3 regions of the Colwellia sp. Arc7-D genome follow, and region 3 is predicted to be linked to each of the others. Evidence: predicted binding sites of a transcription regulator. Region 3 holds the regulator's gene; each other region holds the start of a gene.
What was found. The regulator sigma-54, encoded in region 3, starts transcription at its own class of promoters, with help from an activator protein. The targets are predictions, from matches to a motif close to GTTGGCACGNNNNTNGNNT.

Region 1 (2,279 bases), 1.2 Mb from region 3:
GTACTCGGGCCGAGTGGCTCAGGTAAGGAAGTACTTGCACAATATATTCATAATTACTCACCACGCAGTCAAGCCCCTTTTGTCGCAATAAATTGTGCGGCAATTCCAGAGAATATGCTTGAAGCAACCTTATTTGGTTATGAAAAGGGCGCGTTTACGGGCGCTATTCAAGCTAGTCCTGGTAAGTTCGAGCAAGCTCAAGGTGGCACTATTCTACTTGATGAAATTACCGAAATGGATTTAGGCTTACAAGCAAAAATTCTTCGTGTTTTACAAGAGCGAGAAGTAGAGCGTATTGGCGGACGTAAAACAATTAACCTAGACGTTAGAGTAATAGCAACCAGTAACCGTGACTTAAAAGATGCTGTTAAAGAAGGCGTTTTTAGAGAAGATTTATATTACCGATTAAATGTATTCCCATTATCATGGTTACCGTTGAATGAACGCCGAGATGATATTTTACCCTTAGCAACCCATCTTATTTCGCGCATTTGTCAAAAAGATGGCAATGTTATTCCTGAATTCACACCAGCAGCTCGCAGTAAATTACTCGCCTATGCTTGGCCAGGTAATGTGCGTGAATTAGACAATGTTATTCAACGAGCACTGATTTTACAAAGTGATCGTTGTATCGACGCTAATGACTTACTGATTGATAACTTTGAAACGCCTCAAGTGCAAAGTGACACCGTTGACGCTTCAAAAGCTGACAAACTCGGCAGTGAACTTAAATTACAAGAGCACCAAATCATATTAGACACTTTGCATGCTTGTCGAGGAAGCCGCAAAGATGTTGCCGAACGTTTGGGAATAAGCCCTCGTACATTACGTTATAAAATTGCCCGTATGCGTGATAGTGGTATTCAAATTCCACTTTAATTACAGGTTAAAATTAACAAAGTGTTAATTAAATATCGAGATTAAACTGAAAAACGACGTATTTAACGTCGTTTTTTTTGTTTTAAATAATTTGATTTTTACTGTTGATTTATAAGTGTTTTTTATTATTTTAAAATGTAATTTTATTAGGCTTTTCTTGCCATTTCGCTTTATTTTTTAGCTTGGCACTATGCTTGCTTTAACCATAGGTAATAGTAAGTAACAAGAAATTGACGCAAGCGAGATAGCCATGGATATTAAAACTAATTCTTTATACGCCCAAATGCAAAGCATGTCGATGGAAGCGATGGGGAACAGACTTCCTATCGGTGAAGAAAATGGCATGGGTACGCCTCCAGTCAGTAAAGCTGGTGGTGACTTTGGTAGCTTGTTAAAAGATGCAATAAATAATGTTAATGAACTACAACAAGATGTTGGTGCAAAACGTACAGCGTTTGAAATGGGTGATCGCAGTGTTACCTTGGCCGATACTATGATTGCAGGCTCAAAAGCGGGTATTGCTTTTGATGCAACCGTTCAGATCAGAAATAAGTTTGTTGAAGCTTATAAAGAAATTATGAGCATGCCGGTTTAGCTCCAGTTGCTAAAAATAAAACAAGTTTTACGCGGAGATAAATAAGTGGCCGATACAACAGACAATACAAATTTAATGTTAGCCGATGGTAACAACGATTTAGTCGCTGGCGACGGAGCAGATGATACCGTTGGTGAGCAAAAGTCAGGTTTAGCCGGTGCCATGGGCAATGTTGATTTTCTCCGTCAAATGACAATAGTCATTGCACTAGCTATTTGTTTTGCTATTGCCATTTTTGTCATCATGTTAGCGAATCAACCTGAATATCGTTTTTTAACCAAATTGCCAACCGAGCAATTAATTAAAACGATGGACTTTCTTGACAGCAATAAAGTGGATTATCGTCAAGAAAATAACACTATATCTGTTGAAAGCGATGAATATCAAAACGTTAAACTTATGCTTGCTCGAGAAGGTCTTACTGATGCTCCATCTCAAGGTAGCGAAATTCTTATGCAGGATATGGGCTTTGGTGTAAGTCAACGCCTAGAAGGTGAACGTTTAAAACATTCAAGAGAGCAACAGCTCGCCCGTACGATTGAAGAATTAAAGTCTATTTCACGTGCTCGGGTATTATTAGCTATTCCGCGTGAAAATGTTTTTGCTAAACGTGAGAAAAATCCTTCAGCTACTGTAGTACTCACTTTACGCCGCGGCCGCCTTTTATCTGAAGAAGAAGTTGATGCGGTTGTTGATATTGTTGCTTCAGCAGTGCAAAACTTAGATCCTAATCGTGTAACGGTAACCGACCAAAATGGTCGTTTATTAAATTCTGGTTCACAAGACTCTGTTTCATCTCGCTCTC
Region 2 (2,279 bases), 1.2 Mb from region 3:
TACGCCAAGTGTATTCGCTTTATCAAGAAAACAAAGATTTAATCTCTATTGGTGCTTACAGCAGAGGTACCGATCCAAGAATAGATCAATCCATAGATTTACAGCCCGTTATTCAGTTTTTCTTACAGCAAAAAATGCTTGAAATTATTCCGTATGATCAGAGTTTAACGCAGTTGCAAGAAGTACTCGCGGCGGCACAAGCCCATGCTCAACAAAGCCAAACGGCACAACAATAAATAAGGTAATAACAGCATGAAACAGTTAAATACCTTATATAAATTTGAGCTTGATAAAGAGCAAAAAGCCTCGCAAGCATTACAATTAGCGGAACTTGACTATCAACAAAATAAAGACCGTTTAAAAAATGTCAGTGACTATCGTTTGGAATATATGCGCAGACTTAATCAGCGTTCTTTAGAAGGTATAGATAGTGCGACATATAGCCATTTTCATGCCTTTATTGCCAAATTAGATAATGCTTCTCAACAAGTTAAAATTGCAGTTCATCAAGCCAAAGCGTTAGTTGAAACAAGAAAAAAACAATGGTTAGAACAAAGACGTAAAATACAAGCTGTAGAATTATTGCGCGATAAAAAATTGGCTACTTTACAACTTGCCGCTAATAAACAAGAACAAAAAATGTTTGATGAAATTGCTACCCAGCAATTTGTTCGTCGTCACAGATAAATCTTATTTTACTTCACCAACTGCCTATTTTTAATTCCTATTTGTCTGAGTAACAAATTTCTAATATTAAAGCTAATCAAGCTGGTTTTGGAATGATTTTTGCTTAGTTAACAAGAGAGAGTTACGTATTAAATTGCGCTTATTGTTTATATTTAGGAAAGCTTTGTTATGTATCAAGTAAATTTTTTGTCTTCTGATGTTAGCCAAACCCTAGATGTTTCAGGGGGGAAGGGAGATGTATCCAACAAAAATCAAACTAAAGGCAATGCGTTTTCTGATGCGATGGAGCAGCATTATCCAAAGAAAAATAACACTGACTCAGAGAGTAAAAATAATCAAGGTGGCAATCTTGTGTCTAAAGCGGCAGAACAGCAACCGCTTAGTGATGACCCCGCTATTAAGATTAAACGCAAGAACCTAGATGATGCTCATACATTACCCGTGCCCTTACCGATAGATGATGAAACATCAATAGAAAAATCAACAGCTGCTGACAAATCTTCTAATTTACCAATATCTTTTCCTATTGATAATCAAACTATGTCGGCAAAGTTGATCGCTGAAAAAGCTATAAACGATGATGCTCATACTTTACCTGTGCCCTTACCAATAGATGATGAATCTTTGGTGACTAAACCATTGGAGGTGAGTGTTTATAAAGAACCTTTACCGATATCGGTAGAAGAAAAAGTTCGAGAACTATTATTAGCGGCAGTTGAACCTGTAGTAAAGATTAAAGGAGACGAGCATACGCTGCCAGTACCTTTGCCTGTTGTGCCCGTGCAAGATAAAAATAGTGTTATTACAAATGTTAAAACGTCAAATAATGATAGTGCTATCGCTAGTTCATATAAGTCGGCTGCTAATTCAGTGCTTCAAGAATCTCAAACAGGTCAGAGTGTCGCTCAAAAAGTTGAAAGTGATGATGCTGTTGATCTGTTGAAAATGCTAAATGGTGCACAACAACTGTTAACAAAGTCAGCAACAAATAGTCAAGTATCGACGCCGTTAGAGCAAAGTAAAGCTGCCGAAGTTCAAGAAAATAAAGCCTTGTCTAACACTTCGAATACACAATTGCCTACTGACAGTAAAGTTAGTGTGCAAGCAAGTAATACCAATGTCACAGATAATTCAACGGCTAAAATAGCCGCCGACTTTATAACTAATACTGTGGCAAGTGATATACAGAATAAAGAAAAGCAAATAGCAACTACAACAGATAAAGTTACGGCAGTTACCTTGGTCGAAAATGCTGCTAAAAATGCTGTAGTGAAGTCAGCCGATAATAGCGTTATTTCTCCTGTTCAATCAGAGGTTTTAAACACCGGAACTACCGAAAAATTAACGCGTAAAAATACAGTTATCGATCAGGATTTATTAGCAAAGCAAATTAATGCCGCGCTTGTAGCTGATGAAAGTAAAGCGGCTTTAAAAACAGAGCAAGATGCTAAGTCATTGTCTAATATATCTAATGTGTCTAATATAAAAGAGTCACAAAAAAGTAATGACATTAATGCTAAAGCATTTACTGTTGAAGACGTTAAAAAAGCACCTGACGCTATAAACAAAGTGGTAACAGGTGAAAGTGAACC
Region 3 (2,279 bases):
GAACCCGGTGCTGCACAAATAGTGCATTCCGGGGTTAGGATATCTTGCAACTTCATAAACTTATAAAACCTAAAGCGACTTGGCGCTAATGCTTGTTGATTTTGCCTTTGTATTTCAAAATTTGGCGATCTAATTTATCAATTAATGCATCAATTGATGCATACATATCGTTATGTTCAGCCTTAGCGTGAACCTCCGAGCCCGTTAAATGCACAGTAGATTCAGCGATCTGGTTCAATTTTTCAACCGTTAGTACCACATGTACATTATTAATGTGTTCAAAGTGGCGCTCTATTTTTTCAAATTTAGCATTAACATAATCACGTAATGAGTCGGTAACATCGACATGGTGTCCAGTAAGATTAATTTGCATAAGCTTCATTCCTCTTTTTTGGTGATTAAGGTTGCCTACAATAGGCTTTTACGTTGATTTGACGGCGGTATAGAGAGTGACTCTCGATACTTGGCAATAGTGCGTCTTGCTACTTTAATGCCTTGTTCGGCCAAGATATCGGCGATTTTACTGTCGCTTAATGGCTTTGCGGGTATTTCGGCGGCAACAAGTTTTTTAATTAACTCACGAATAGCGGTTGATGAGCATTCACCACCATTTTCAGTACTTACATGGCTAGAGAAGAAGTATTTAAGCTCAAAAATGCCTCTGGGTGTATGCATATACTTTTGTGTAGTAACACGAGAAATAGTCGATTCGTGCATATCTACCGCTTCGGCAATATCATTTAAAACCATAGGTCGCATAGCTTCAGGGCCATGTTCAAAGAAACCCTGCTGGCGCTGTACAATACAATTGGACACTTTTAACAAGGTATCGTTCCTGCTTTCAAGGCTTTTGATAAACCATTTAGCTTCTTGCAAGTTCGAGCGAATAAATTGACTGTCTGCTGATGATTTCATCGAGCGAGACATGGCAGCATATTGTTGATTTACCGATAACTTAGGTGCTGTGTCTGGGTTTAGCTCTACAGTCCAGCGACCATTTTTCTTTTCAACCGACACGTCAGGAATAACATACTGTTCTTCACTCTTGATAACACTATCGCCCGGGCGAGGGTCTAATGATTGTATTAAGCGAATAACTTCACGTAATTGGTCTTCTTTAATGCGTAACTTTCGCATCAATTGGCGATAATCGCGATTACCCAATAATTCGATATGCTCGGTTACCGCTAACTTACTTTCAGCGAGCCAAGGCGTATCTTTTGAAAATTGGTTGAGCTGAATAAGTAAACACTCTGGAATTGAACGAGCCGCTACGCCCACCGGATCAAAAACGTTAATCCGTTTAAGCACTACTTCAATTTCATCAAGTTCAACACCATCAATGCCTACGCTTTCTAATATCTCGTCTGCAGAAACTGTTAGGTAGCCGGCATCATCTATAGCTTCAATAATAGCGATAGCAATTGTTCTATCGGTATCGCTAAATGGTGTTAGTTCCATTTGCCAAATAAGATGGTCTTGTAAGGAGTCTTTTGTTTCACCCTGATAGGTATAATCTTCTGATGCATGACCAACACCGCCACTGCTCGCACTGGCACTAAAGTTGTCATCCCAGGTTGTATCACTATTTAATTCTTCGGGTATGTCAGTTTTTGCTAGGCCTTCTGATGAGCTTATTTCATCAATAGTCGGTACAGAATCTTCGCTGCCATCTGAGGATATTTCTACGCTATCGCCAATACCAGCGGAGTATGCTTCTTCTAAATTGTCAGGGGTGTTTTCTGAATTGTTGTCGGGAGATTCATCAACTTCAAGTAAAGGGTTACTTTCAAGAGCTTCTTGAATTTCTTGTTGTAAATCCAAGGTCGATAATTGCAACAGCTTGATAGCCTGCTGCAATTGCGGGGTCATCGTTAATTGTTGTCCGATACGGAGTTGCAGAGTAGGACGCATTTACGTTTTCTTTTCCCTGTTCAAGTACATTAGTATGTTACCGAGTAAGTCTGTTATTCACTATAGCGTGAATTGTTCACCAAGGTATACATCTCTTACGTGTTGATTTGCAAGTATTTCAGTAGAGTTACCTTCGGCAATAAGCTCGCCGTGACTAACAATATAGGCATGCTCACAGACATCGAGGGTTTCACGTACATTATGGTCGGTAATTAAGATACCTATGCCACGTTCTTTTAAGTGTAGGATAATTTTTTTTATATCACCTACCGAAATTGGATCAACACCAGCAAAAGGTTCATCAAGGAGAATAAATTTAGGATCTGCAGCTAAAGCTCGCGCTATTTCAACTCGTCGACGTTCAC

Region 1: the regulator sigma-54 is predicted to act here: its motif matches at 1,061-1,079, upstream of fliE (flagellar hook-basal body complex protein FliE).
Region 2: the regulator sigma-54 is predicted to act here: its motif matches at 774-792, upstream of DBO93_RS03520 (flagellar hook-length control protein FliK).

The regions. Positions count from the first base shown of each region.
Region 1 covers NZ_CP028924.1:806,652-808,930, forward strand. Annotated here, with positions in the region: gene DBO93_RS03485 (sigma-54 dependent transcriptional regulator) at 1-879, shown strand, start outside; gene fliE (flagellar hook-basal body complex protein FliE) at 1,130-1,474, shown strand; gene fliF (flagellar basal-body MS-ring/collar protein FliF) at 1,520-2,279, shown strand, end outside.
Region 2 covers NZ_CP028924.1:813,150-815,428, forward strand. Annotated here, with positions in the region: gene fliI (flagellar protein export ATPase FliI) at 1-236, shown strand, start outside; gene fliJ (flagellar export protein FliJ) at 253-687, shown strand; gene DBO93_RS03520 (flagellar hook-length control protein FliK) at 856-2,279, shown strand, end outside.
Region 3 covers NZ_CP028924.1:3,892,585-3,894,863, reverse strand. Annotated here, with positions in the region: gene ptsN (PTS IIA-like nitrogen regulatory protein PtsN) at 1-56, opposite strand, end outside; gene hpf (ribosome hibernation promoting factor) at 86-373, opposite strand; gene DBO93_RS16875 (RNA polymerase factor sigma-54) at 409-1,914, opposite strand; gene lptB (LPS export ABC transporter ATP-binding protein) at 1,975-2,279, opposite strand, start outside.